2 regions of the Pseudoduganella sp. R-43 genome follow, and region 1 is predicted to be linked to the other one. Evidence: predicted binding sites of a transcription regulator. Region 1 holds the regulator's gene; the other holds the start of a gene.
What was found. The regulator FNR, encoded in region 1, switches genes on or off when oxygen is low (the NO sensors DNR and NnrR bind a similar motif). The targets are predictions, from matches to a motif close to TTGATNNNNATCAA.
Positions count from the first base shown of each region.

Region 2: the regulator FNR is predicted to act here: its motif matches at 3,878-3,891, upstream of paaX (phenylacetic acid degradation operon negative regulatory protein PaaX).

Region 1 covers NZ_CP183988.1:3,578,131-3,592,817, forward strand. The annotation lists gene ACN9M3_RS16355 (TonB C-terminal domain-containing protein) at 1-717, opposite strand, end outside; gene ACN9M3_RS16360 (molecular chaperone HscC) at 719-2,431, opposite strand; gene ACN9M3_RS16365 (Hsp20/alpha crystallin family protein) at 2,627-3,073, shown strand; gene ACN9M3_RS16370 (ATP-binding protein) at 3,070-5,007, opposite strand; gene ACN9M3_RS16375 (hypothetical protein) at 5,107-5,754, shown strand; gene ACN9M3_RS16380 (TraR/DksA family transcriptional regulator) at 5,751-6,011, opposite strand; gene ACN9M3_RS16385 (sensor histidine kinase) at 6,186-7,676, shown strand; gene ACN9M3_RS16390 (response regulator) at 7,673-8,086, shown strand; gene ACN9M3_RS16395 (response regulator) at 8,083-9,186, shown strand; gene ACN9M3_RS16400 (response regulator) at 9,179-9,814, shown strand; gene fnr (fumarate/nitrate reduction transcriptional regulator Fnr) at 9,916-10,689, shown strand; gene ACN9M3_RS16410 (carboxymuconolactone decarboxylase family protein) at 10,750-11,121, opposite strand; gene ACN9M3_RS16415 (MerR family transcriptional regulator) at 11,075-11,524, opposite strand; gene ACN9M3_RS16420 (bacteriohemerythrin) at 11,570-11,956, opposite strand; gene ACN9M3_RS16425 (LysR substrate-binding domain-containing protein) at 12,022-12,921, opposite strand; gene ACN9M3_RS16430 (aldo/keto reductase family oxidoreductase) at 13,018-13,872, shown strand; gene ACN9M3_RS16435 (DUF1854 domain-containing protein) at 13,881-14,345, opposite strand; gene ACN9M3_RS16440 (ABC transporter ATP-binding protein) at 14,338-14,687, opposite strand, start outside.
Region 2 covers NZ_CP183988.1:6,161,266-6,175,952, reverse strand. The annotation lists gene ACN9M3_RS28205 (DUF2145 domain-containing protein) at 1-4, opposite strand, end outside; gene ACN9M3_RS28200 (hypothetical protein) at 8-403, opposite strand; gene ACN9M3_RS28195 (helix-turn-helix domain-containing protein) at 536-1,267, shown strand; gene ACN9M3_RS28190 (M14 family metallopeptidase) at 1,269-2,396, opposite strand; gene ACN9M3_RS28185 (hypothetical protein) at 2,636-2,773, opposite strand; gene paaX (phenylacetic acid degradation operon negative regulatory protein PaaX) at 2,920-3,855, opposite strand; gene paaA (1,2-phenylacetyl-CoA epoxidase subunit PaaA) at 3,978-4,967, shown strand; gene paaB (1,2-phenylacetyl-CoA epoxidase subunit PaaB) at 4,979-5,263, shown strand; gene paaC (1,2-phenylacetyl-CoA epoxidase subunit PaaC) at 5,275-6,027, shown strand; gene paaD (1,2-phenylacetyl-CoA epoxidase subunit PaaD) at 6,027-6,572, shown strand; gene paaE (1,2-phenylacetyl-CoA epoxidase subunit PaaE) at 6,577-7,653, shown strand; gene paaG (2-(1,2-epoxy-1,2-dihydrophenyl)acetyl-CoA isomerase PaaG) at 7,770-8,561, shown strand; gene paaH (3-hydroxyacyl-CoA dehydrogenase PaaH) at 8,564-10,117, shown strand; gene paaI (hydroxyphenylacetyl-CoA thioesterase PaaI) at 10,110-10,556, shown strand; gene paaK (phenylacetate--CoA ligase PaaK) at 10,574-11,884, shown strand; gene pcaF (3-oxoadipyl-CoA thiolase) at 11,887-13,092, shown strand; gene paaY (phenylacetic acid degradation protein PaaY) at 13,095-13,712, shown strand; gene paaZ (phenylacetic acid degradation bifunctional protein PaaZ) at 13,726-14,687, shown strand, end outside.

The sequences.
Region 1 (14,687 bases):
AATCAGGTCGTCCCTCGCCGCGACGCGTTCGGGATTTGGCGTATTGCGGACCGTCTGGATCAACTGTTTGACGGTCCCCATGGCGTGTGCCGACATCGATTCATACAGTTTCCACTGGTCTATGGCACGGTCCACCATGGCGCCGGCCTCGCCAAACTGCTGGATGCGGCGGCTGTCGCGTGCCCAATCCAGTACTTCACTGGCGGCGACGAACAAGGTTTCGTGCCCGGGCTTCCAGCCGGTGGCCAGGAGATGGGCAATGCGTGCCTCGAAGATGGTGCGCGCAGTCAGATTGAGCAGGCTGTCGTGTGATAGCGATGCCTGCAGCGCTTCCCGCCAGCGGGACTGGTGCCTGCTCTCGTTTTTCGACACCAGTTCCTGTGCGCTGGACTGGAATTGTGTGAAAGCCTGGTCGGCGAGTTGGTATGGATCGTCGGGAGCCGGCTGCGCGACAATGACGGGCTCGGTTTCGGGGGCGGCGGCCAGCGGGGGGCCCACGTCGTCGACGCCGGCGGGAGCCGCTGCCTGGCGCTCGACTTGCAGGTGCGCTTGCCATTGAAGTGCTACTTCATAGGCCTGGCGAAGTTCCTGGAAACCGTCCGGGTCAGCCTCCTGGTCGATCTTTTTCAGCTCGCGCGCATAAGCACGGCGAATATCCTTGGCGTCCGCGCCGGCATCGAGTCCAAGCCGGAGCAGGAAGGGGAAAGTGTCGCGCATGCTAGGAATCCAGGTTCAGGAAACTCTGGTGCTCGAAGTATTCCAGCGCTTCGTTGAAGGTGCGGGCGGCCTGGCGCGAAACCCGCATGTCCTGCGCCTCCAGCGCGCGCTCGAACTGCATGATCTGGCGGCCCAGGTGTTCGCGGGCTTCGCCGCGCAATTGCTGGTACAGGCGTTCGCCGCGGGCCAGCATGGTGCGGAATTCGATGCGCTCGCGCGGGTGGATCTTCAGCTCGGACAAGGCGGCGAAGCGTTCCTTGATTTCTTCCTGGGTCAGCATGCCTGGATTACCTTCGATCACCAGGGCGTGGGTCTGCTTGGTCAGGAGCACCGTCGCTTCCACTTGCAGCAAGCCGTTGGCGTCGTAGGTGAAGCGCACGTCCACGCCGTTGTTCTGGCCGGGCACCTGCGAAATCGGTACTTCGATGGTTCCGAGCTCGATATTGTCGCGGGCCATGCGCGCTTCACCCTGGAAGACGTTGATGCGCAAGGCAGTTTGCCGGTCGCTGGTCGGATGGTAGTTCTTGACCTTGCTGACCGGGACCACGGTGTTGCGTTCGATGACCGGATCGAAGTGGCCGTGCGAATACTGGTCGCCACCCAGGTGCATCGATACCTCGACGCCCAGCGAGTAGGGAGCCACGTCGGTCATGACCACTTCGTCCAGGGCGGCATCGTTCATTTTCAGGCCGGCTTGCACGGCCGCGCCCAGCGCTACCACTTCATCCGGATTGATGTCGCAGGATGGGAATCGGCCAAACATGCGTGCCACCATGCGGCGCACGATCGGCATGCGCGTGGCGCCGCCGGCCAGCACGATGTTATCCAGGCTGGCAGTCTGCAGGTTGGCGTCACGCAGTGCGCGCTCGACCGGCGAGCGCAGGCGAGCCAGCAAGGGCGCGGTGATGCGTTCGAGGCCTGCCTCGTCCAGCGGCATGGAATAGGTGATGCCGGCGTGGTTGGTCTGCAGCAGCGCTTCCGGCGCTTCGCTGAGCTTGCGTTTGGCCTGCTCGGCTTGCGCCACCAGGCTTTGCATGAACCGGCCGTCCTGCTTCAGTTCGACGGGAATGGAAGCCTGCTTGAAGAACTCGTCGATCAGCAGGTTGACGAAGTCTTCGCCGCCCAGGAAGTTGTCGCCGGCGGAGGCCCGCACTTCCATCACGCCCTCAAACAGGTCGAGTACGGAAACGTCAAAGGTCCCGCCGCCCAGGTCGAACACCAGGAACTGGGTCTCCTTGCCGCGCTGGTGAATGCCGTAGGCGAGGGCGGCGGCTGTCGGTTCGTTCAGGAGGCGTTCGACCTTGAGGCCTGCCAACTGGCCTGCGGCGCGGGTTGCCTTGCGCTGCGCGTCGGAAAAATAGGCCGGAACGGTGATGATCGCTTCGGTGATTGGCTGGCCGAGGGCCGCTTCTGCATCCTCTTTCAAGGCGCGCAGGATCAGCGCCGACAGTTCCTCGGCGCGGAAGTTGCGCCCGCCGAGCGTGAACTGCTTGTTGCTGCCCATATGGCGCTTGAAGACGGAAGCGCTGTTGGTGGGGTGGGTCTGCAGGCGCTCGCGCGCCGCCTTGCCGATCAGGATGGTGCCGTCTTCGTCAACGCTGACGCAGGACGGGGTGAGGAACTCCCCCAGGCTGTTGGGGATCAACCGTGGCTCGCCGTTGTGCCAGGCGGCGATGAGGCTATTGGTGGTGCCGAGGTCGATGCCGACGATCATTTGCTGCTCCGATGTAAATTTCACAAAAGAGTAGCCTAGCATTTATTTCTGAATGAGAAAAGTCGTTGCCTTTTATGAAGGCTTCGGCGCCATAGATTAGTCATGAAAGCGACAGTCCGCCCGATTGCCAGAATCTGTGGCAAGCCGCCTGATCGAGGCCTAAAATATTGTCGCATTACGAGAAAGGAGGAAATCATGGCTAATCTGAGGCGTTACGATCCATTGACTGAGCTGGCCCGTTTCGATCCCTTCCGCAACTTTGAAGACCTGTTCCGCGACTTCAGGATGGCAAACATCACGCGCGAAGGAGAGGGGCAACAGCCGATCCGCATCGACGTGCACGAAAATGAATCCTCGTACACCGTTCGAGCCGACGTGCCGGGCGTGAACAAGGACGACATCAAGGTCGACATTTCCGGCAACCGCGTGACGATCGCCGCCGAGACCAAGCGGGTCGAGGAGGAAAAGCAGGGCGGTACCGTTGTGCGGAGCGAACGCTATTTCGGCGAGCAGTATCGCAGCTTTACCCTGGAACACGATATTGATGACAGCCGGGCCACCGCCAAGTGCGAAGGCGGCGTGCTGGAGCTGACTTTGCCGAAAAAGGCCAAGCAGGGTAGCCGCAAGCTGGAAATCCATTAAACCCTGACCGGCAAGGTCAGGATGAAACTGGTGCCCTCTCCGAGGGCACTTTTTACGTCTATGCGCCCGCCGAGCAAGCCATACACGATGTTGTAGACGATGTTGAGCCCAAGGCCGGAGCCGCCGCGTCCCAATTTGGTGGTGAAGAAGGGATCGTAGATCTTGCCCATGTTTTCGGGAGCGATGCCGATGCCGTTGTCGCGTACCGAGATCGCTACCGAGTCCGTGCCGATGGCGTCGGCCGTGATGACGATTTCGCCATGCTCCTTGCCTTCAAAGGCATGAATCAATCCATTGTTGACGAGGTTGATGAGCACCTGGCCGAATGGTCCCGGGTAGCTGGCCATGACGATCCCGCGCGGTATGGCGTGGCTGACCCGGATGCCGGACTTCTTAAACGTCGGCATCAGCACCAGCAGGATTTCTGATACCAGTTCATCCAGCTGGAATTCACGGCTTTGCGAAGTCGCCCGGTCGACGGCAACCTGCTTGAAGCTCGACACCAGGTCCACCGCACGATGAAGGTTGCGCAGCACGATCTGGCTGCCGTTGTTGACGTCGCCAAGATAGGCGGCGAGTGCGGAGCGCTTGACGCCGGATTCCACCGCGGAGGCAAAGGCCGTGGTCTGGTCCAGCAGGGTGCTGACGGCCAGCAGGCTGTTTCCGATAGGCGTATTCAATTCGTGCGCCACGCCGGCAACCAGAGAACCCAGCGCCGCCAGCTTTTCGCTGCGCACCAGCTCCTCTTGCGCGCGCTGGAGGCTGCCGAGGGAATCGGCCAGTTCGCGGTTGGTGTCGGCGATCTGGCGGGTGCGCACATTGACCAGGTCTTCGAGTTCCAGTTCGCTGCGCTTGCGGTCCGTGATGTCGGTGGAGACGCCGCCCAGCGCCCAGATATGGCCGAATTCATCGATCAGGGGGAATTTCTCTGATATATACGTGCGTGGGCCGCCCACTGTGCCGCCGGAGGTTTCTTCATGGCTGGAGGCCCGCCCGCTCGCCAACACTGCGCGGTCAGCCTGGCGGATCGAATGCGCCATGTCTCGGCTGAACAGCACTTCGTCGGTATTCCCGAGTGGCTCAGGCGACCCGGGAGGCAGCAGCATGCGGAAGCTGTGGTTGACCATCAGGTAGCGGCCGTCGAGGTCTTTGACGTAGATCACCGCTGAGGACTTCTCGACGATGTTGGTGAGCAGGGCCTGGCTACGGCGCAGGGCTGCATCGCGCGCTGCGATGGTGGCGAGCATGGCGTTGAAGGCCGTGGCCAGCCGGCCGACTTCGTCTCGGCTGCTGACCGGCGAGCGCAGGTCGAAGCGCTGCTCGCGCGTGACGCGGTCGGCGACGGCAGACAGCGCGAGCAGCGGCTGCGTGACCAGCCGGCGTGAACTGAAGGCATACAGGATGCCGCCAAACGACAGGGTGAGCAGCACCACGCCGAGCACCAGGCCGTACTGGCGCAGTCGCTCCAGCACCGACGGCAGGTGGTAAATGGTCGCCAGGTAGCCGACCAGCTCGCGCTCGAACCGGATGGGGGATAGCGTCGCCAATGCGTAACCGTCGAAGCGATGCCCTTCGCGTTCCAGTTCCTGCGACCATTCGCACCTTTCGGAGGGATCGCGGTTGAAGTGGCTAAACACGCGTTTGTCGGCAGTGAACAGGCAGGCCTGGGTAATCTCGGGACTGCTGCGCAAGGCTTCCAGCTTGCGCGCCGCGGCGCTGCTGTCGCCGAAGTTGAGGTCCGAATCGAGGCTCAATGCGAACAGTTCGCTGCGCACGGCGAGGTCTTGTAGCACGCGCGGGCGGGCGACCAGCAAGTCGTAGCTGGACAGTGCAAGCAGTGCAACGAGCATGGCCGCAATCGTCGTGAGGACCGACACCAGCAAGAGTTTGCGCTGGAGTCCTAGATCACGGAAGAAGCCCTGGAAGCTTTTCATGGGTGTGGCCCATTTGCACCGGAGTAATTATCTTAGCTCAAGCGTCACGTGAGCCACAAGCATGCGACATTCCCATGTAATTGTTGCTATGTTTGGCGTATGACAGAACAACAAGACGACAGCGAAAAGCCGCAGCCGCCGCCGGCGCAGGATGCGGGCGCGGAACCGCCTGTGCGCCCCGGCCGCCCGTCGCGGGCGCGGCTGCTGGAGTGGCAAGGGCCGGTGTTCTGGATGTCATGCGGAGCGCTGCTGGCCGGCCTGGCGGGTGGCGCGGTCGTCCTCGCGCAGCGCGTAGGCATTGAACGGGACCTGATGGCAGTCGCCACCACGCTTGCACCGGATGGCGGCAGGGCGCAGACGGCGCCAGGGCCACAGGCCGTGGCGCGGGCGCCGGCGCTTGCGGAACCGGGAATGCAGGCCGCCAGCAGGCAAGGCGGGTCGGCGTTGGAGGGTTCATCGGTCACGGAGCCCGCAGCAAGCAAGCCCGTCGCGGCTCCGCGCCACCGCGCGCGCCCTGGGAATGGCGCTACTGCGCGCTCGAAGCATCAGGCCAGCGCCAAACAGCCGCCACGCAAGAAAAGTGCACTGCGCCGCAAGCCTGTAGCCGAACCGGAGAGGTACGCGGAAGTCTTCAAGCGCTGCCCATGGCCTGGCGAGCCCGGCGCCGTGGAGTGCCGGCGGCATATCTGCAATGGGGCGGAAAGCGAAGGCCCGGCATGCAGGCCATACAGGTCGAAGCTGCGTTAAGCGGCAGGAAGCGAGATGAAGGAGCGCTGGCGTTCGGCGAGTTCCTGGCATGCCAGGCAAGTCGCGGCCCCAGGCTGGGCCTGCATGCGCCCCGCGGAGATCGCGCCCCCGCAGTGCAGGCACTGGCCAAAGGTCCCGGCCTGCAAACGCTCCAGCGCAGCATCGATCGCAGCCACTTCGGCGGAGTCGCGGCCAGCCAGCACCTCGCGCCGCTGGCGCAGGACGGCAGTCCAACGGTCAATTTCTTCAGGTAGCATGGCTAGTCTCCACTTTTGGGGCACTTTAACGGGCATCTTGCGCCGCGTCACCTGTGCCGCTTGACCTAAGTCAAGTTTGACCGACTTATTCTTGAGGACCCGCATTTGGCCTCTTGCCCCAAGGGACGCTACAATCTTAGGATGACAGGATTTGACCACCGACAGGACCAGGCTTTGACACATTCAACGATTGCGGAACGCAGCCTGCAATGGCTGCTGGCGTCGGCGACGGACGCGATGCTGATCATCGACAAGGAAGGCCAACTGATCTTGGTCAACCCGGCGCTGGAAAACCTGTTTGGCTATGAGCCGGGCGAACTGCAAGGCAAGTCGCTGGAATCGCTGATTCCGGAACGCTTCCGCCACGGCCACGTTGGCCTGCGCGGCAGCTATTTCGAACGCCCGCATCCGCGCGCCATGGGGGCCGGATTCGAACTGTTCGCCACCCGCAAGGACGGCACCGAGTTCCCGGTCGAGGTGAGCCTGTCGCCCCTGCAGGACAATGGCACCCAGCCGATGGTGATGGCGACCATCCACGATATCAGCGCCCGCAAGAAGGCCGAACACGCGCTGCAGGAAAGCGAAGCGCGCATGCGCGCGATCTTCGAAACGGCGGTCGATGCGATCATCACGATCGACGAGCACGGCATCATCGAACGGGTCAACCCGGCCGCAGAGCGCATGTTCGGCTATCCGGAATCGGAAGTCCTTGGCCGCAACGTCAAGATCCTGATGCCGGCGCCGCACCGCGAAGCGCACGACGGCTACCTGCAGCATTACATGACCACCGGCGAAAAGCGCATCATCGGCAAGGGCCGTGAGGTGCAGGGCCTGCGCCGCGACGGCAGTATTTTCCCGATGGACCTGGCCGTCACGGAAATGTGGCTGGGCGGGCGCCGCATGTTCACTGGACTGGTGCGCGACATCACCGAGCGCAAGCACGCCGAAGAAAAGGCGCAGCAACTGCTGCAGGAGCTCACCAGCGCCAACGAAGAACTGACCAACTTTGCCTACGTCGTATCGCACGACCTGAAAGCGCCGCTGCGCGGCATCGGCTCGCTGGCCGACTGGCTGGCGCATGATTACGCCGACAAGTTCAATGAAGAAGGCAAGGAGCACATGCGGCTCCTGATCAACCGGGTCCACCGCATGGGTGCCCTGATCGACGGCATCCTGCAGTATTCGCGCGTGGGACGCATCAGGGAAGCCGTGGTGCCGGTGCAGCTCGACCAGCTGGTGGCCGAGGTGGTCGACCTGCTGGCAGTTCCGGCGCATATCAAGGTTACCGTGATGCCCGGCATGCCGACGGTTGCCGGCGAACCGACCCGCATCCAGCAGTTGTTCCACAACCTGGTGTCGAACGCGGTCAAGTACATGGACAAGCCGGACGGCGAAATCGAAGTGGGCTGGGCCGACGAAGGCAGCCAGTGGCGCTTCCACGTTCGCGACAACGGCCCCGGCATCGCCGAGCGTCATTTTGAACGGATTTTCCAGCTGTTCCAGACGCTGGCGCCGCGCGACCGGGTTGAAAGCACGGGTGTCGGCCTGGCGCTGGTGAAAAAAATTGTGGAAATGTACCAGGGCAGGGTGTGGCTGGAGTCCGAGCTGGGCAAGGGCACGACCTTCTATTTCACCCTGCCAAAGAAAAGAAAGAATAACGCATGAATAATACGAGCAAGCCGATCCTGCTGGTGGAAGACGACCAGGTCGACGTGATGACCATCCTGCGCGCGCTGAAGGAAGTCCATGTCAGCAACCGTGTCGTGGCGACGGAAAACGGCGAGGCCGCGCTGGAATACCTGCGCGAGCCGGGCAACGAACAGCCATGCATCATCCTGCTGGACCTGAACATGCCGATCATGAACGGCATCGAGTTCCTGCAGAACGTCAAGCAGGACCCGCTGCTGCGCCGCATCCCGGTCATCGTCCTGACCACGTCGGAAGAACAGCAGGACAAGATGCGCAGCTTCGACCTGGGCGTCGCCGGCTACATGACCAAGCCGGTGGACTACCGCCAGTTCGTGGAGGTGGTCCGCTCCATCAACCTGTACTGGACCATCAGCGAGCTGCCATGAACAGGGTAAGGGTCCTTATCGTCGAAGACGATATCGTTGACCGTATCGCCTGCCGCCGCGCCTTTGCGCAGGCGCCGGGCTTCAACTGCGAATTGCTGGAAGCGGAAAGCGGCCAGGAAGGCCTGGATATCGCCTTGCGCGAAGAGCCCGACTGCATCCTGCTCGATTATCACTTGCCCGACCTGACCGGGCTTGAATTCCTAGCCCGCCTTGCGGCAGACCGCGGCGAGCCTCAGCCAAATATCCCGGTGATGATGCTGACCGGCGCCGACAGTGCCACCGTGGCGGCAGAAGCGATGCGCCGCGGCGCGCGCGACTACCTGGTGAAGGACAGCGACGGCCGCTACCTCGACTTCCTGGCTGGTGCCATCGACCGCCTGCTGCGCGAGCAGCGCCTGATCGACGAGAAACAACTGGCTGAACAGGTGCTGCGGCAGTCGCAGAAAGAGCTGCGTGAACTGGCCGCGTACCAGGAAAAACTGAAGGAACACGAACGCACCCGCATCGCCCAGGAAATCCATGATGAACTGGGCGGCCTGCTGACCGGCATCAAGGCCTATATCTCGGTCGCCATCGAGCGCGGCGGCGAGCAATCGGACCCACTGTTGAAGGATGCGGCCAAGCTGGCGCAAGATGCGATAGAGACCGTGCGCCGCGTGATTACCGACCTGCGTCCAAGCGTGTTGGACCAGCTGGGCATCTGGCCTGCGCTGGAATGGTATGCGGAACAGGTGGCGCAGCGCAGCGGCTTGCAATGCACCTGCAATATCACGCCGGAGGCGCAGGCGCTGGAGCTCGATGCGGAGCGCAGCACCATGTTGTTCCGCGTCGCGCAGGAAGCGCTGACCAACGTGGTGCGCCATGCCGAAGCGAGCGAGGCGCGCGTCATCGTGGACATTGACGGCGAAAACGTGGTGCTGCGGGTGGAAGACAATGGCAAGGGTATCGAGAGTGCCGGCTTGTCCGACCGCGAATCCTGGGGCTTGTTCGGCATGCACGAGCGCACGCGCCGCTTTGCCGGCGAACTGAATATCAGCGGCAAGGCCGGGCAGGGCACTACCCTGCAGCTGCGCCTGCCTTTGGAGGACAAGAATGGGTGACAGGATCACCGTTTTGCTGGTCGACGACCATGCGATTGCACGCAACGGCGTGCGCCTCATGCTGGGCACGGCGCCCGACATCAGCGTGGAGGGCGAGGCCGGCAACGCCGTGGAAGCGATGCAGCGCGTGGCCGAGCGCAGTTTCGACGTGGCACTGGTGGACATCAAGATGCCGGGCAAGAATGGCCTGGACCTGTTGAAGACCCTGCGCAGCGAATGCCCGCGCATGGCGGTGCTGGTGCTGAGCACCTATTCCGAGGAAATTTACGCGGTGCGCGCGCTGAAATCGGGCGCCTCCGGCTACCTGACCAAGGATGCGCCGACGGCGACCCTGATCGAGGCCGTGCGCAAGGCTGCCTCGGGCGGCAAGCACGTCAGCCCGGCGCTGCTTGAAAAACTGGCAACCCTGGTCGGCGGCGGCGCGAGCGGCGACCACGAAGAGCTTTCCAACCGCGAACTGGAAGTCTTCAAGCTGATTGCCCAGGGCGAGTCCCTGGTGCGCATAGGGGAAAAACTACACCTCAGTCCTAACACTGTGACAACCTATCGCAGCCGCATCCTCGAGAAAATGGGCATGTCCACGAATGCTGAGCTGACCCGTTATGCCCTCGAGCACGGGCTGATCTGAGCGGCTGTAGGGGAACCACTACAGCAACTGCACAGGATGCTTGATACCGGGAAATGACGCCGGGCGCGATACTGCTTCCATCGAAAACAAGGAGCAGCAAAATGAGCCCGGTCATCCCAATCACCCCTGCAAACGCCACCAAATCCTGCGCACCAGTCGCAGCCAAATGCTCGCTGTGCAGCTTCAACCGCCTTTGCTTGCCACAGGGCCTGGCCGACGAAGATGTTGCTCGCCTTGACCAGATCATTTCCCGCCGCCGCCGCGTGAACCGCGACGAGCCGCTGTACAAGACCGGCGACAGCTTCCACAGCCTGTATGCCGTGCGCTTCGGCCACTTCAAGACCGTGCAGGTGAACCAGCGCGGCGAACAGACGATTGGCGGTTTCCACATGGCCGGCGACCTGCTGGGCATGGAAGCCATCGGCAATGGCCAGCATTCTTGCAATGCCGTGGCGCTGGAGGACAGTGAAGTCTGCGAGATCCCCTTCAACCGCCTGCAAGAGCTGGTGATGCAGATTCCTGGCCTGCTGCAGCAGTTCCACCGCACCATGAGCCGCGAAATCCAGCGCGAGCAGTCGGTGATGCTGTTCCTGAGTCATATGCGTGCCGAACAGCGGCTGGCCATGTTCCTGCTGAACCTCGCCGGCCGTTACGCCCAGCGCGGCTACTCTTCGACCAGCTTCCAGTTGCGCATGTCGCGTGAAGATATCGGCGGCTACCTGGGCCTGACCGTGGAAAGCGTCAGCCGCCAGCTGGCCCGCCTGCGCCAGGATGGCTCGATCGTCCTGAGCAACCGCGATCTGCGCATTACCGACCGCGCCAGGCTCGAGGCCATGTCGTCCGGCGGCATGGCGCAGGAACTCGCTGTCGCCTGACCGGCTTACCAGTTTTCTCACCTGTAGGGGGTGTATGGGGCAGCTCTTGCTGCCCCTTTTTTATTGCGCGAACACTTCTTTGGCGGCCATCAGGCCGTTGAGCGCAGCCGGAAAGCCAGCGTAGACGGCCATCTGCATGATGGTCTCCACGATCTCTTCGCGGCTGACGCCGACGTTAAGGGCGGCGTGGATGTGCACCTTGAGCTGGGGCGCAGCGTTGCCCATGGCGGTCAGCGCGGCCACCACAGCGATCTCGCGTGATTTCAGGTCAAGCCCCGGGCGCGAATAGATGTCGCCAAAGGGGAATTCGATCAGGTAGCGGGCGAAATCGGGCGCAATATCTTCCAGGCTTTGAACGACGCGGTCGCCGGCCTGGCCGTCGACTTCACGCAGTTTTGCGAGCCCGCGCTCGTAGCGGCTTTCGGTGTTCATTGGCATGTGCTCCATCGGTGGTTGGATTCGACGCCAGGGACTGCTCCAGGGAGCGGTAATACTCGATCTTGGCCTGCAATGATGCTGCAGATTGTTGCATCGCCTCGATTTCGGCGAGCACGTCCTGCATATGCTCTTCTAGCATCCGGCGCCGTTCAGGCACCGTCGAGTCCCCAGCGCCGCGAAGTTTTGCGAATGACTGCATTTTGCCGATTGGCATATGGGTCGTTCGCAGACGCAGCAGGAATTCGATCCAGGCAAGGTCCGAGGCCGCGTAACGCCGCTGGCCGCCCGCCGCACGATTGACCGGGGCAATCAGCCCGATGCGCTCGTAATAGCGGAGTGTGTAGGCCGTGAGGCCGGTACGTTTGGCGACTTCGTCAATGCTCAGGTGCGATTCCATGGGGTGATCGTAAAAGTTAGAGTGCACTCTAAGTCAAGCACTTTATTACTCTAACCGGGAAGCCGCAACTGCGAGCGCAAGGTCCATGGTGTTGATGTGGGCTTCGAGCCAGTCCGGCAGCGTGCGGATGATGTCGCGTGCCGTGGCTTCCTCGTCGTCCTTCAGCAGGCGCAGGGTGCGGGCGACCTTTTCCAGCAAGTAGCCATGGGCTGCGCGGTGGGCCTGGGCAGCCGGGTAGGCGATGCGCTCCATCAGGCTGTTTTCTTCGCGCAGGTGTTCCATGAATTCAGTTGCCAGGTCGCGGCAGGCTGCGTCAAAGGCGGGACGGGGCAGGCTTTCCATGGCGTCGAGCATGTCGAAGACGATGCGGTGCGACTGGTCGAGAACGGGAATGCCCAGTGCGAGGTCCGGCCCGAAGACGATGGAATCCATGGGGTTCTCCAGTAGTGTCGAACCGCAATTGTGCCGCTGGAAAAAATTCGGGCACATGATCTATGTCAATTTTCACTTTTGACGAAGTCTATGAACGCGCGCAAGGGCGGCGGAACCAGGCGGCGCCCTGAGTAGTAGAGGAATGGGCCCGTAAAGGATTGCCACCAGGGTTCCAGCACCGCTTCCAGGGCGCCGTTGTCCAGGTGCGGGCGCAGCCAGTCTTCGAACAGGTAGATGACGCCGCTTCCTGCCTCGGCCGCATCCACGATCAGTTCAACGGCACCGGATGGCTCCACCAGCAAGGGGCCGTTGACATCGACTTTCACGGTTTCCCCATCGCGCCTGAATTCCCATGGTTGCACTGCGCGTCCGGAAAAACGCATGCGCAAGCAATCGTGCAGAAGCAGTTGTTGTGGATGGTCGGGCCGTCCGCGTTTGTCGAGGTAGGCGGGTGCGGCAGCGGCGGCAAAGCGCTGTACCCGTGGGCCGATGGGTACCGCGATCATGTCCTGCTCAAGGCGCTCGTCATAGCGAATGCCTGCGTCGCAGCCCGCGGCAAGCACGTCGATGAGGCCTTCTTCTGCAGTAATTTCCAGTTGTATGTCGGGATAGGCGGCCAGGAACGCCGGTACGATGGCCGGCAATATCAGTCGTGCTGCGCTGATGGGGACGTTCAGCTTCAACCTTCCGGCTGGCCGGTCGCGAAGGCCGTTCACTTCGGCGAGGGCGGCATCCACTTCGGACAGGGCGGGCTGGAGGCGCGCCAGCAGGCGCTTGCCCGCTTCAGTGGGGGTGACGCTGCGTGTGGTGCGGTTCAGCAGCCGCACTCCCAACTGGGCTTCCAGGCGGCGCACCGCTTCGCTGAGGCCGGATGCGCTGACGCCCATCGCACGCGCGCCCTCGCGAAAGCCTTGGGCGCGTGCAACGGCAATGAAAGCATTCAGGTCGGCAAGATCGACGCGCATTGTGCAAATTTTCGTACGGGCTGTTTTAATTATACCGGCTTATCGAACGGTCGATTCGCTTCTAGACTGGGAACCTCATTGAAAAGGAGCTCTACCATGTCCCAGCACACTTACTGCCTCGGAGACCTGATCGTCAATCGCATGGGATACGGCGCCATGCGCCTTTCAGGGCCGCATGTTTTCGGACCGCCGGCCGATACAGCAGGCGCATTGAAGGTCTTGCGCACGGCGGTTGAATCCGGTGTCGATCACATCGACACCAGCGATTTCTACGGCCCGCACGTAACCAACCAATTGATCCGCGAAGCCTTGCGCCCCTACCGCGATGGCCTGGTGATTGCCACGAAAATTGGCGCCCGGCGCGGCGCCGATTCTTCCTGGCTGCCGGCTTGTTCGCCTGCTGAACTGGAACAGGCCGTGCATGACAACTTGCGCAACCTGGGGCTCGACAAACTGGATGTCGTCAATTTGCGCCTGATGATCGATCCGATGCAGCCGGCTGAGGGCTCGATCGAAGGGCCGCTTGCCGCGCTGGCTGAGCTGCAGCGCAAAGGCCTGGTACGCCACATCGGCTTGAGCAACGTGACCCATGCCCAGGTGGCCGAGGGCCGGCGGATGTGCGAGATCGTGTGCGTGCAAAACCAGTACAACCTGGCCCACCGCAATGACGACGCCTTGATTGATGAACTGGCACGCGATGGTATCGCCTACGTGCCGTTCTTCCCCTTGGGCGGGTTCTCGCCGCTGCAGTCGTCTACCTTGTCGCGTGTCGCCGCCCGCTTGGGCGCGTCCCCGAACCAGGTGGCCCTGGCTTGGCTGCTGTACCGGTCGCCGAATGTGCTGTTGATTCCGGGGACCACCTCGATTGCCCACCTCAAGGAGAACCTTGCCGCGCAGGCGCTCGATTTGCCCGGCGAGGTCCTGGCGGAACTGGATGGCATGGCGCGCTAGCGGCGCGCTTAGAGGAATCGATCGAGGATCTTCTTGCTGTGCTTATCCAGCGCGAACTGGTCGCGGATCAGGAAGTGGATGCCGTGGCTGTCCGACACCAGCAAGGAAACGCTGCCGATGCGGCGAATATCTTCTTCGCCGCGCAGCACGAAGGTGGTATCGCCGCGGTCGGTTTCGACGCTCCAGGTGGAAGGGCAGGCATAGCTGCCCACGTCCACGATGCGCTGGATGACCGGCATGAATTCACGGCCGGCCAGTTCTTCGCGCACGATGTCCGCCAGTTGCGGCGACAGGTCGGAAATACGATCCAGCCAGGCCACTTCCTTGCCGTCGGTGTTTACCAGCGACAGGCCTTCATCCGGCGCCTGGATGGGAAACGCGCGTACCGGCGACACGCCTTCATGCAGCACGCCGTTGGCGTCGATCAGGTTCAGCTTACCGAAGCTGTCCCGGCTCAAAGTAAAATTAATCATCTTCACGGCTCTTTGCCTTGTCATCCATGTCTGTATCGACGTTACGTGCCTGCGCCTGGTAGAGGCGGTAGTAGGCGCCTTCCCTGGCCATCAGTTCTTCATGAGGGCCTTCTTCGACGACCTTGCCGCGGTCCATCACCACCAGGCGATTCGCACGCTGCAGCGTTGACAGGCGGTGCGCAATGGCAATCGTGGTGCGGCCGGCGACCAGGTTGTCCAGCGCCTTCTGGATTTCTTTTTCCGTTTCCGAGTCCACCGATGCAGTCGCTTCGTCGAGGATCAGGATGCGCGGATCGATCAGCAGCGCGCGCGCAATCGAAATACGCTGGCGTTCACCGCCCG
Region 2 (14,687 bases), 2.6 Mb from region 1:
GCATGGCTTAGCTCACCTGGCTGTGATGCAGCAGTGCCTTGCCCGCCTCGTTCGGGATGAAGGCGATCACCTTGCCCGATACTACCAGCGCATGGCCGGCCGACATGGCCACAACGCTGATCGCGGTGCCGGCAACCATCGAGACGCCTTCCAGCGCCTTGCCGCTGAACTGCAAGGTAGCCTTGCTGCCGTCGCCTACCGCTTTGACCACGACCAACACGCTTTCGCCGACCGTCTCGACGGAATCGACTACCGGCGAGTTGCCGGTCATCATTGTCACCACGGATCCCGCCACGACAACCACGGCGGACAGGCCGCCGAGGCTCAGGGCTTGCGAACCATTCACCGCCTGGCTGCTGGCGCAAGCGACAGCAAGCAAGGCAGCGATCAGGGTGCGTTTCATTTTTTGCTCCACAGGTTAAAGGAGCGGCCATCTTGCTGCGTTGCCAGGGGCAGGGCAATTGCTTTGCGCACTGTAGCGCCGCGCCATGCTGGTGGTATCATATTGCGATACTTTATTGCAGGAAATTCAAGCATGTCCAACGTCATCCGCCTGGTCGACGCGCTCAAACGCCAGCTCAAGGCGCGCGGCATCACTTACGCCGCCCTGGGGCAGAAGATCGGTCTTTCCGAACCCAGCATCAAGCGCATGTTCGCAGCCCGCAATTTCACGCTCGACCGGCTGGAGCAGGTATTGGCTGTGCTGGAGATGGACTTTGCCGAACTGGCGCAAGCCAGCGCCGATACGCCGCATTTGATCTCGCAACTCACCTACGCGCAGGAGAAAGAAATCATCAGCGACACCAAGCTGCTGGTGGTGGCCGTGCTGGCGCTGAACCAGGTGCCAATCGAAGAAGTGGTGAAGAACTACAAGATCAGCGCCGCCGAAGCGACGGCCTGCCTGCTAAGGCTCGACAAGATCGGCTTCCTGATGCTCAAGCCGAACAACAAGGTGAAGCTGCTGGTGGCGCGCACTTTCAGCTGGCTGCCGAATGGCCCGATCCAGGGCTTCTTCCGCGACGAAGCGTACAGCGATTATTTCGATAGCCGCTTCGACGGCCATCATGAGGTGCAGCGGCTGGTGAGCGTGATGTTGTCGCAGCAATCGACACGTGCCTTGCTGGATCGCTTGAAGCAGGTGGCGGACGAGTTCTCGCTGCAGCACCAGGATGATGCGCGGCTGCCGTGGGAACAGCGCCGCGCGGTGACCATCATGCTGGCAGCGCGCCCGTGGATACCGAAGGCATTCCGGGCGCTGCTGCGATAGTTTAGAAACGGCGCAGGGAGCGCAGGACAGGCTGCAGCACGTCCGCACCCAGCTTGGCGGAACGGGCGCCGTTCCAGCCAACCAGTTCGTCCGGATCGTTGGCGTTGTCCTTGAACGGCAGTTCCAGGGTCAGCGACAGGCAGCCGAACAGGTGGGTGATGTGCGGCGAACCCATGGTCAACACTTCCGGGGTGTATGGCGAATCAGGATAGCCATGCTCGGACTGGAAGTCCGGCGACGCCAGCTTGAAGTCGGCGATGAACTTGTCCTGGGCGGCCTTCTGCTCCCTGGTGAAGTTCGGCAGGGCATCGCTGCCGGCCACGAAGACGTAAGGCAGGCCTTCGTCGCCGTGCACGTCCAGGAACAAGTCGCAGCCGATTTCCTTCATTTTCTCCTTGACCAAGAAGACTTCCGGCGAGCGCTCCATGGTCGGCTCGTTCCACTCGCGGTTCAGGTTCGCGCCGGCGGCGTTGGTGCGCAGGTTGCCGCGCACGGAGCCGTCCGGGTTCATGTTCGGCACGATGTAGAAGCAGGCATCCTGCAGGCATTGGCGGGCATATGGATTGGCGGCGTCGAGCAGGGCTTCGACCATGCCTTCCACGAACCATTCAGCCATGGTCTCTCCAGGGTGCTGGCGCGCGATGACCCACACCTTCTTTTCGGCTGCCTGGTCGCCGATCACCAGCATGTTCATGTCGCGGCCTTCCACGGTGCTGCCCAGGTCGACCAGTTCGGCCAGCGGGTGCAGTTGCGCGGAGTCCAGCAGGGACAGGTGGCGCTCCCACGAATACGGCTCGAAGTAAGCGTAGTAGATGGAATCGTGTTCCGGCGCGTGCTCGATGGTCATCACTTCGCCATCGAAGGAAGTCGGGATGCGGAACCAGTTGTCGCGGTCGTAGGACGCAACGGCGTTATAGCCCTTCCAGCCCTCGGCATAGGCAGCCTTGCCGGCATTCAGGAAACGGATGGTCAGCGGCACGGCCTGCGCGCCCTGCACACGGAAATAGAACCACTGGATGATGTCCGCATGCGAGTCCCTGCGGATATTGACGTCGATATCGCCAGCGGAGGTAACGCTGACCACATCGATGGCGCCAGCGTCGAACTGGCTGCTGATCTTGATAGACATTGTGTGTCCTGTCGGAAAAATGAAGCGCCGTCGCGCGAAGCCCGACATGATACACCGAATGAAAGTCGGGGTCAGGTCTGGCAATCCGCCAAAATGGCGGATTGCCAGACCTGACCCCGACTTTCATTCTGTCAGCAAGGCCCGTGCCGCCGGATGTGCAGCGCGATCTCGCCGGCTGCCTTGCCCTGGTCGTAACCATACAGCACCAGTCCTCCCGCGGTCTTGTCGGCGCCGACCGCTCAGTCACAGAAGCCGAACGTGGGCACGGGCGCGTGTTCGGATGTCCAGCGCGCCACCTCGTCGCGGGCGTTGAGCACTTCATGCTGCCAGTCCTCCCAACCTGCAATCAGCTTCAGGTCGACCTGGATGCCGGACACTTCGTGTTGCGTTTCATGTTCGGGCGTTCGAGCACGCCGGTGATATTGCGACAGTGCTGGGTGTCGAAATATTCGCGCGGATTGTTGTTGATGCCGAGGTAGACCACGGGGGTGCTGGTGGCACCGAGGCGGTCGCACCACGGTGATCAAGCTGATGATAGCAGGCCGCCGAAGCGCTGGTGGAAGCTGGTTTCGGGTTGCGGGGCGCCGGGATCTTCACGTTGCAGGGCGGCGAGAATATGCCTTTCGGCAGGGCCGGAAAGCTGGCGATAGAGCTGGCTGGCCAGTTCGTAGGCGCGGGCGCCGGGCCAGGGCTCGGGCAGCAGTTCGATCGGCAGTTGCGGGTCGTGCAGCTGTACGCGCCGGTAGGCGTGGATCAGCAAAGTGCGCAGCACGAAGGCTTGCTCGGGATCGATTTCGCCTGCCTCGGCCAGCAGGCCGGGCACGGTGCTGAAGTTGGCCACGAACTTCTCATAACCGGCGGCCACTTCGCTCAGGTCCCAGCCTTCGGCCACCATCTCGCCCAGCGGCCGTGCGCGCAGGCCGGGCACTTCGCTGGCCTGTACCACATATACCTTCTGCAGCAGGCCAAGGCGCGACAGCAGGGCTTCCAGCGCCTCCATATCGCCGGCGGGATGGCCGGCGATGCCGGGCGCGATCACGCTGTAGCCTTCCCATAACAGCTCCTTGCGCAACTGGCTGCGCGCGGGGGCATCGAGGCCATCGGCGGCCAGCACCAGGGTCCACTGGCCGTTCCAGTGCACATTCAGCGGCGCGTAGATGCGACGGAAGGCGCGGCTGAAGCGGCGCATGGCGTCGGGCGTGATGGCGTAGCTGCTGCGGCGGCCGTCGCGCTGGGCGCCCAGCCAGCCTTCCTGCGCCAGGCGGAACACGGAAGTGCGCAGCAGTCGGTCGTTGACGCCGAAGGGAGTCAGCAGTTCGATCAGGCTGCCGGTCCACACCATGCCGCCGTGCGGGACGATGGCGTCGCCGAAGATGGTCATCACCAGCGATTTGGAGCGCGGCGGGTCGCTGGCCAGGAATTCTTCGATCCAGCCATTGATTTTCTGGTTTTTTTGCATAGACCGATTTTATACACTGTCATTGATCTAGATACAGAATTTTTAAATGACACACAAAATTCGTTTGCAAAGCGGTTTTTGTATCGTATTATGAAGCTATCCCGAACAAGGAGGCCCTCCTTATGTACGCACAAATGGTGGAAACCGGCCTGAAAAAGGTCCAGACCGCAGAAGATATGGACGCGCAGGAGCGCGAGTTCCAGGCGCGCATCGACGCCGGCATCAAGATCGAGCCGAAAGACTGGATGCCGGAGGCTTACCGCAAGACCCTGGTGCGCCAGATTTCCCAGCACGCCCACTCCGAAATCGTCGGGCAGTTGCCTGAAGGAAACTGGGTGACGCGTGCCCCGAGCCTGAAACGGAAGTCGATCCTGCTGGCCAAGATTCAGGACGAAGCGGGACATGGTCTCTACCTGTACAGCGCCGCCGAAACCCTGGGCGTATCGCGCGACGAGCTGCTGGCGGCCCTGCACAGCGGCAAAGCCAAGTACTCGTCCATCTTCAATTACCCGACGCTGAGCTGGGCCGACATGGGCGCCATCGGCTGGCTGGTGGACGGCTCGGCCATCATCAACCAGATCCCGCTGTGCCGCTGCTCTTATGGCCCGTATTCGCGCGCCATGATCCGCGTCTGCAAGGAAGAATCCTTCCACGCCCGCCAGGGCTACGACATTATGATGTCGCTGGCCAAAGGCACGCCGGAACAGAAGGCGATGGCGCAGGATGCGCTGAACCGCTGGTGGTGGCCTTCGCTGATGATGTTCGGCCCGTCCGACGCGGCATCGGTCAACAGCGCGCAATCCGCGCAATGGCGCATCAAGCTGTTCTCCAACGACGAACTGCGCCAGCGCATGGTCGACCAGACCGTGCCGCAAGCCGAATTCCTGGGCCTGACCATCCCCGACCCGGACCTGAAATGGAACGAGGAACGCGGCTCCTATGACTTCGGGGAAATCGATTGGGAAGAATTCCACCAGGTCCTGAAGGGCAACGGCCCCTGCAACCGCGAGCGCTTGCGCACCCGCGTCAAGGCTTATGAAGACGGCGCGTGGTTCCGCGACGCGCTGGTGGCGTACGCCGACAAACATAATAAGGAGCAGGCTGCGGCCTGAGAGGAGACAAGATGAGCAAAGAATGGCCACTGTGGGAAGTCTTCATTCGCAGCCAGCACGGCCTGGCGCACAAGCATGTGGGCAGCCTGCATGCTCCGGATGCGGAGATGGCAATCAACAACGCGCGCGATGTCTACACCCGCCGCAATGAAGGGGTGAGCATCTGGGTGGTGCGCGCCTCCGATATCGTCGCCAGCGCGCCGGCCGACAAGGGCCCGCTGTTCGAGCCTTCCAACAGCAAGGTGTACCGCCACCCGACCTTCTTCCCGATGCCGGAAGAAGTGAAGAACCTGTAAGGCTTCCTGCTATGGATAACAAGGTCAATTACCTGCTGCGCCTGGGCGACAACGCCATGGTGCTGAGCCAGCGCCTGTGCGAATTGTGCGGCAAGGGCCCGGCGCTGGAAGAAGACATGGCGCTGTCGAACGTGTCGCTGGACCTGCTGGGCCAGACCCGCATGTGGTACACCTGCGCCGCAGAACTGGAAGGCGCGGGCCGCGACGAGGACAAGCTGGCTTACCTGCGCGACGCGCATGACTACAAGAACGTGCTGCTGGTCGAGCAGCCGAACGGCAACTATGCACACACCCTGGTGCGCCAGTTCTTCTTCGATACCTGGCATTACTTCCTGATCGGCGCGCTGACCAAGAGCAGCGATCCGCGCATCGCGGAGATCGCCGAGAAGTCGCTGAAGGAAGTGACCTATCACCTGCGCCGCAGCGGCGACCTGATTGTGCGCCTGGGCGACGGCACCGACGTGTCGCACCAGTTCACGCAGACGGCGATTGACGAACTGTGGATGTACACCGGCGAGGTGTTCAACTACGACGCGGTGGATGAAGCCATGGTTGCGGAAGGCGTTGCGCCCCCGGCTGCCATGCTGCGCGAGCAGTGGCTGTCGCACGTGTCGGATATCCTCGGAGAAGCGACGCTGGCCATGCCAGCGGCCGACGCCTGGATGCAGAAGGGCGGCAAGCAAGGCCGCCATACCGAACACCTGGGCTACCTGCTGGCGGAGATGCAGTTCCTGCAGCGCGCTTACCCGGGTTCGGAGTGGTGATGGACGCAGCGCGTGTCTGGACGCTGCTGGAGCAGGTCTCCGATCCGGAAATCCCTGTGATCTCCGTAGTGGACCTCGGCATCGTGCGTGATGTGCAGGTCACCGGGGCATCGTCCTGCGCGGTCACGATCACGCCGACTTACTCGGGCTGCCCGGCCATGCAAGTGATCGCCGACGCGGTGCAAGGCGCGTTGCACGATGCGGGCATCAGGCAGGTCGACATCATCACCCGCCTGTCGCCCGCCTGGACGACCGACTGGATGAGCGATTCGGGCAAGGCCAAGCTGAAAGGCTACGGCATCGCGCCGCCGGCACAGCGCGTGGTCGACATCAGCGGCCTGCGCGCCCCGCGCCCCTCCGCCGCGCCGTTGGATCCGCTGAAGGCCGGAGTTGCCCGCGGCGCGGTGTCGGCGCCGAAAGTCGTTTGCCCGCACTGCGGCTCCAGTCACACCGAAATCACCAGCCAGTTCGGCTCCACGCCCTGCAAGGCGCTGTACAAGTGCCTCGATTGCCGCGAGCCCTTTGACTACTTCAAGTGCCACTGACACCATGAGCAAATTCTATCCACTGTCCGTCGCCAAGGTGCAGCAGGAGACCCGCGACTGCATCGCCGTCACCTTCGCCGTGCCTGCCGAACTGCAGGAAAGCTTCAAATACCAGCAAGGCCAGCACCTGACCCTGCGCACGAACATCAATAACGAGGACGTGCGCCGCTCGTATTCGATCTGCTCCGCCGTGCAGGACGGCGCGCTGCGCGTGGCGATCAAGCGCACGCCGGGCGGCATGTTCTCGACCTGGGCCAACGAAGCGCTGAAGCCCGGTGCGACCATCGAAGTGATGCCGCCCATGGGCCACTTCAACGTGCCGCTGGATGCGGGGCAGAGCAGGAGTTACCTGGCTTTTGCGGCAGGCAGCGGCATTACGCCTATCCTGTCGATCATCAAAACTACCCTGATGACCGAGCCGACCAGCCGATTTACCCTGTTCTACGGCAATCGCGCTTCCTCGTCCGTGATCTTCAAGACGGAACTGATGGAGCTGAAGGATGCCTATCTTGAACGACTGAACATTGTCTATGTGATGTCGCGCGAGCAGCAGGATATTGAGCTGTTCAACGGCCGCATCACAAAGGAAAAAACCGAGCAGTTCCTGCAGCACTGGATCGACATCAAGGACTACGACACCGCCTTCATCTGCGGACCGGAAGACATGATGCTTGGTGTCTCCGCTGCCCTGCAGGAGGCTGGCATGCCAAAGTCGAACATCAAGATTGAGCTGTTCGCTGCAAGCATTCCAAAGCACCAGCACAAGCCGCGCGTGCAGGCCGATGCAGCACCGCACCTGACGGAAGTCACCGTGATCATGGACGGGAATGCGGCTTCGTTCACCATGGAGAAGGACAAGGAGTCGATCCTGGACGCCGGCTTGCGCGCGGGCCTGGACATGCGCTATTCCTGCAAAGGCGGCGTATGCTCTACCTGCCGCTGCAAGATGGTGGAAGGCAAAGTCGACATGGACGTCAACTACGCGCTGGAAGACTACGAGATTGCACGTGGCTTTGTATTGAGCTGCCAGGCGTTTCCGGTCACTGATAAAGTGATTATCGATTTCGATCAGGCTGAATAAAACCGGAGAACCGGTGTCAGACCCGCAGGGTCCGACACCCGGCCCGCGACCGCCGCGTATCAGTGTCTGACCCTGCGGGTCTGACACTGGTTTACCTGGTTTAAAAAGGAGACAAAGTGAGCTACGAAAACATCAAGTTTGAAATCGCAGAAGGCGTCGCCACCCTGACCCTGAACCGTCCCGACAAATTGAACAGCTTCACCCAGGCCATGCACCTGGAAGTACGCGAAGCCCTGTCCCAGCTGCGCGCCGACAAATCCGTGCGCGTGCTGGTGCTGACCGGCGCCGGTCGCGGCTTCTGCGCCGGCCAGGACCTGGGCGACCGCGCAGTCGCACCAGGCGGCGCAGCAGTGGACCTCGGCGAATCCGTCGAAAAATTCTACGCCCCACTGGTGCTGGCGCTGCGCGAACTGCCGATGCCCGTCATCTGCGCCGTGAACGGCGTTGCTGCCGGTGCCGGCGCCAACCTGGCCCTGGCCTGCGACATCGTGCTGGCCGCCAAATCCGCCAGCTTCATCGAAGCCTTCTGCAAACTGGGCCTGATTCCGGACACCGGCGGCACCTGGCACCTGCCACGCCTGATTGGCCAGGCCCGCGCCACCGGCTTGGCAATGCTGGGCGAAAAGCTGTCCGCCGAACGCGCCGAGCAATGGGGCCTGATCTGGAAAGCGGTGCCAGACGAAGAACTGATGAACGAAACGATGGCCATGGCCAAACACTTCGCTACCGCCCCGACCAAGGGCCTGGCCTTCACCAAGCACGCGCTGCAAGCCAGCTACGGCAACACCCTGTCCGACCAGCTCAAGCTGGAAGGCGAAATGATGCGCGAGCTTGGCTACAGCCACGACTACCGCGAAGGCGTGGACGCCTTCATCAACAAGCGCACTCCAAACTTCAAGGGGGAATAAGCATGGCGGCTCTGGCGAAAGGCAGTGTCGTTGCCATCATCGGCAGCGGGGCAATGGGTTCCGGCATCGCGCAGGTCGCAGCGGCTTCCGGCTACACGGTCAAACTGTTCGACACCCGCGCGGAAGCGGTGGATAAGGCGATTGCCGATATCGGCAAGGTGTACGGCAAGCTGGTTGAAAAAGGCAAGATGTCCGGCGCCGATGCCGACGCCGCGCGCAGTCGCCTGCACGGCGTAGCCGGCCTGGCGGACGTCGCCGATGCAAAGCTGGTAGTGGAAGCCATTGTCGAAAACCTGGACGTCAAGCGCAGCCTGTTCGCCGACCTTGAAGGCATCGTTGCCGACGACGCCATCCTCGCCACCAATACTTCCTCGATTTCCGTCACCGCCATTGCCGCCAAGCTTCGCAAACCGCAGCGCCTGGTCGGCATGCACTTCTTTAACCCGGTGCCGCTGATGGCGCTGGTGGAAGTGATCAGCGGCCTGGCCACCGATGCCGCCGTGGCCGAAGCCGTGTACGACACCTCGATCGCCTTGGGCAAGAACCCGGTGCACGCTAAGTCTACGCCGGGCTTCATCGTCAACCGCGTTGCGCGCCCGTACTACGCCGAAGGCTGGCGCCTGCTGAACGAACAGGCCGCAGATGCCGCCACCATCGACGCGGTGATGCGCGAAGGAGGCGGTTTCCGCATGGGCCCCTTCGAGCTGATGGACCTGATCGGCCACGACGTGAACTACTCCGTCACCGAATCCGTATTCCGCGCCTACCACAACGACCCGCGCTTCACGCCGTCCGTGCTGCAGCAGGAAATGGTGAACGCGGGTTTCCTGGGGCGTAAGTCCGGCCGCGGCTTCTACGATTACAGCGAAGGCGCGGCAGCACCGCTGCCGCGCTCCGAAGCGCCGCAGCCGCTGCCGGAGTACATCGGCTACAGCTTCGAGCCGGGCGACCACACCGCGATCGCGACCACGCTCATCGAGCGCCTGAAGGCGCGCGGCGTTGCCGTCACCAAGCGCAATTCCGCCGAAGGTCACCGTTCGTCCGAAGCACCTGCCTTCCATACCAACGGCGCCGCCATCTACCTGACCGACGGCCGCACCGCCACCCAGCGCGCACGCGACGACAAGCATGACGACATGGTGGTGTACGACCTGGTATTCGACTTCAATGCTTCGCCGCGCATTGCCATCGCGTGCAGCGACCAGTGCAGCCCGCGCGCCATGGCATCGGCCATCGGCATGTTCCAGGCTGCCGGCTTCACCGTGACGCGACTGGATGACGTGCCAGGCCTGGCCGTGATGCGCACGGTCGCCATGCTGGCCAACGAAGCGGCCGACGCCGTCAACCAGGGGGTATGCAGCGCGCAGGCGGCCGACCTGGCGATGCAAAAGGGCGTCAACTATCCGCGCGGCCCGCTGGCCTGGGCGGACATGGTGGGCGTCAGGCACATCGTGACAGTGCTGGAGAACCTGGCAACCAGCTACGGGGAAGACCGCTACCGCGTGTCGCCGCTGCTGCGCCGCCGCGAACAGAGCGGAGCCAGGATCCATGCATGACCCAAAGATGCACCCGCAGGCCCTGGCCGAAGCGGCAGGCGCGGCGATGTTCGCGCGCGACGCCGCCAGCCAGGCCCTCGGCATGAAGTTGGTAGAAATCCGCCCCGGCTATGCGCGCATGACCATGCCGGTGCGGAGCGATATGCTGAACGGGCACCAGACTTGCCACGGCGGCTTTATCTTTGCGTTGGCGGATAGTGCTTTCGCATTCGCGTGCAACAGCTATAACCACACGACGGTTGGCGCGGGCTGCACGATCGACTACCTCGCCCCCGGGCGGATGGATGACTTGCTGACGGCGGAGGCGGTTGAACGAACGCTGGTCGGCAAGACCGGCATCTACGATGTCACCGTCAGCAACCAGGAGGGCAAGATGATCGCCACTTTCCGCGGCAAATCGCACCGCGTCGCCGGAGAGGTGGTTCCAACCCATAGCTAGTTGATGGAGGTAGCACCGTGGTCCAACGCATTCCCGCCCCTTCCGACCTGGAGCCGATCGAGCGCGCCAGCCGTGACGAATTGCAGGCGCTCCAGCTGGAACGCCTGAAATGGTCGCTGATGCACGCTTACGAGAACGTGCCGCACTACCGCAAGGCCTTTGACGAGAAGGGTGTGCATCCGAACGACCTGAAGTCCCTGTCTGACCTGGCCAGGTTCCCGTTCACGGACAAGAAGACCCTGCGCGACAACTATCCCTTCGGACTGTTTGCCGTGCCGCGCGAAAAAGTCGTGCGCGTGCATGCCTCCAGCGGCACTACAGGCAAGCCAACCGTGGTGGGCTACACCCAGCGCGATATCGACATGTGGGCCGACGTGGTGGCCCGTTCCATCCGCGCAGCGGGCGGCCGCGCCGGCGACATGGTGCACATCTCCTACGGCTACGGCCTGTTCACCGGCGGCCTGGGCGCGCACTATGGCGCTGAACGCCTGGGCTGCACCGTGATTCCGATGTCCGGCGGACAGACCGAAAAGCAGGTACAGCTGATCCAGGACTTCAAGCCATCGATCATCATGGTCACGCCGTCCTACATGTTGAACATCGTCGAGGAATTCCAGCGCCAGGGACTGGACTGCGCTAAGTCCTCGCTGCAGGTGGGCATCTTCGGCGCCGAGCCTTGGACCAACGCCATGCGCGGAGAGATCGAACGGCGTGCCGGCATCGACGCGGTAGACATCTACGGCCTGTCGGAAGTGATCGGCCCAGGCGTCGCCAGCGAGTGCATCGAATCGAAAGACGGCCCGGTGATCTGGGAGGACCATTTCTACCCCGAGATCATCGACCCGGAGACAGGGGAAGTGCTGCCCGATGGCGAAGAGGGCGAACTGGTGTTCACTTCCCTGAGCAAGGAAGCCATGCCGGTGATCCGCTACCGCACGCGCGACCTCACGCGACTGCTGCCGCCGACTTCGCGCGCCATGCGCCGCATCGGCAAAATCACCGGCCGCTCGGACGACATGCTGATCATCCGCGGGGTGAACGTGTTCCCGACCCAGATCGAGGAGCAGATCTGCAAGCTGCCCAAGCTCGAACCGCAATACCAGCTGGTGGTAACCCGCGACGGCCACCTCGACAAGCTGGAAGTGCTGGTGGAGCTGCGCGCCGGACTGGCGCGCGCCGACGCAGGCGATGTCGCGCGCGAACTGGAACAGCGCATCAAGACCAATGTCGGCGTGAGCACCACCGTCACGCTGGTCGGCGTGGGCGGCATCGAACGCACCGCGACCGGCAAGGCCAAAAGAGTAATCGATAAACGACCCAAGGAATAATAATGACCGAAGCATTCATCTGCGACGCCGTTCGCACACCGTTCGGCCGCTACGGCGGCGCACTGGCAGGCGTGCGCGCCGACGACCTGGCTGCCATCCCGATCGCAGCGCTGATGGCGCGCAATCCTTCCGTCGACTGGAAACAGGTGGACGATGTCTATTACGGCTGCGCCAACGGCGCCGGCGAAGACAACCGCAACGTGGGCCGCATGGCCGGCTTGCTGGCCTGCCTGCCGGTGGAGGTGCCGGGCAACACCATCAACCGCCTGTGCGGTTCTTCGCTGGACGCAGTCGGCATCGCGGCCCGCGCCATCAAGTCGGGCGAGGCGCAACTGGTGATTGCGGGCGGCGTGGAAAGCATGACCCGCGCGCCTTTCGTCATGGGCAAGGCCGACAGCGCGTTCTCCCGCAGCGCGAAGATCGAAGACACCACCATCGGCTGGCGCTTCGTGAACCCGCTGATGAAGGCGCAGTACGGCATTGACTCGATGCCGGAGACCGCGGAAAACGTGGCCGAGCAATGGGCCGTGGCTCGCGCCGACCAGGACGCCTTTGCCATCCGCAGCCAGCAGCGCTGGGCAGCCGCCCATGCGGCCGGCTTCTTCAAGGGCGAGATCGTGCCGGTCACCATCCCGCAGAAGAAAGGCGAACCGAAGGTAGTGGACACCGACGAACACCCGCGTCCGGACACCACGATTGAAGCGCTGGCCAAGCTGAAAGGCGTGGTCAAGCCCGATGGTACGGTCACCGCCGGCAATGCCTCCGGCGTGAACGACGGCGCCTGCGCATTGCTGCTGGCATCCGCCGCTGCAGTCGACAAATTCGGTCTGAAGCCGCGCGCCAAGGTGCTGGGCATGGCGACCGCCGGCCTGGCGCCGCGCATCATGGGCTTCGGTCCATCGCCGGCCAGCAAGAAGCTGCTGGCGCAACTGGGCATGACCATCAAACAGATGGACGTGATCGAATTGAACGAAGCCTTTGCCGCGCAGGGCCTGGCAGTGACCCGCGACCTGGGACTGAAGGACGACGACGCCCGCGTCAACCCGAACGGCGGTGCGATTGCTATCGGCCACCCGCTGGGCGCCTCGGGTGCGCGCCTGGTGACCACCGCGCTGAACCAGCTCGAACGCACCGGCGGCCGCTACGCGCTGTGCACCATGTGCATCGGCGTAGGCCAGGGCATCGCGCTGGTGATCGAGCGAGTCTGACCATGCCTTGCTACGAGATCAATGGCGTGCGGCCTGTGGTCCATCCTACGGCCTATGTGCACCCGACCGCGGTGCTGATCGGCGACGTGATTGTCGGCCCGCGCTGCTACGTGGCGCCGCTGGCATCGCTGCGCGGCGATTTCGGGCGCCTGATCCTGGAAGAGGGCGCCAACGTGCAGGACACCTGCGTGATGCACGGCTTCCCCGGCGGCGACACGGTGGTCGAGCAGGATGGCCACATCGGCCACGGTGCAGTGCTGCACGGCTGCCGCATCGGCCGCAATGCCTTGGTGGGCATGAACGCGGTGGTGATGGATAACGCGGTGGTGGGCGCAGAGAGCATCGTCGGTGCAGCAGCCTTCGTCAAAGCCGGCATGGAAATCCCGCCGCGCAGCATGGTGGTCGGCGCGCCGGCCAAGATCCTGCGCCAGGTCAGCGACAGCGAGATCGCCTGGAAGACGCTGGGCACCGGCCAATATCATGAGCTGGCCGTGCGCTCGATGCAGACGATGGTGGAGTGCCAGCCCGACACCGAGGCAGCGCCGGGCCGCCAGCGCATGCAATGGGACACTTCGCTGCCTATGCACCTGCACAAGCAGGCATTCGACAATAAACAGTAATCGGAGACTACAAATGGTACACACCCTGCAAAGCTTCATCGGCGGCCGCTGGCAAGGCAAGGAAGCCGCGACCGCACTGCACAGCGCCCTGGACAACCGCGTCATCTACCACACCCACGCCGAGAAACTGGACTTCGCCGAAGCCGTGCACTACGGCCGCAAGACCGGCATCCCGGCCCTGATGAAGCTGGACTTCCAGACCCGCGCCCAGCGCCTGAAAGCCCTGGCGATGTACTTGATGGAGCGCAAGGAAGAACTGTATGCGATCTCGCACCTGACCGGCGCCACCCGCCCGGATAGCTGGGTCGACGTGGAAGGCGGCATCGGCACCCTGTTCGCCTACGCCAGCATGGGCAGCCGCGAGCTGCCTTCATCCAACGTGCTGCATGAAGGCCCGGCCATGGCGCTGGGCAAGCGCGGCGGCTTCTCCGGTACTCACATCCTGGTGCCGCGCGGCGGCATCGCGGTGCACATCAACGCCTTCAACTTCCCGATCTGGGGCTTGCTGGAAAAGTTCGCGCCTTCCTTCCTTGCCGCCATGCCGTGCATCGGCAAGCCTGCCAGCGCGACGTCCTACCTGACGGAAGCCCTGATCCGCATGATCAACGATTCCGGCCTGCTGCCGGAAGGCTCGCTGCAGCTGGTGATCGGCAGCACCGGCGACCTGCTGGACCGCCTGGGCGGTGCAGACGTGGTGACCTTCACCGGTTCCGCCGACACCGCGGCCAAGCTGCGCTCCAACCGCAACCTGATCGCCAACTCAGTCCCGTTCACGGCCGAAGCGGATTCGCTGAACTGCGCCATCCTGGCGCCCGACGTCACACCTGACGATCCCGAGTTCGACCTGTTCGTGAAAGAAGTTCAGCGTGAGATGACCACCAAGGCGGGGCAGAAATGTACCGCCGTGCGCCGCATCATCGTCCCGCGCCTGCATGCGGACGCGGTGGCGGAAAAACTGCGCGAACGCCTGGGCAA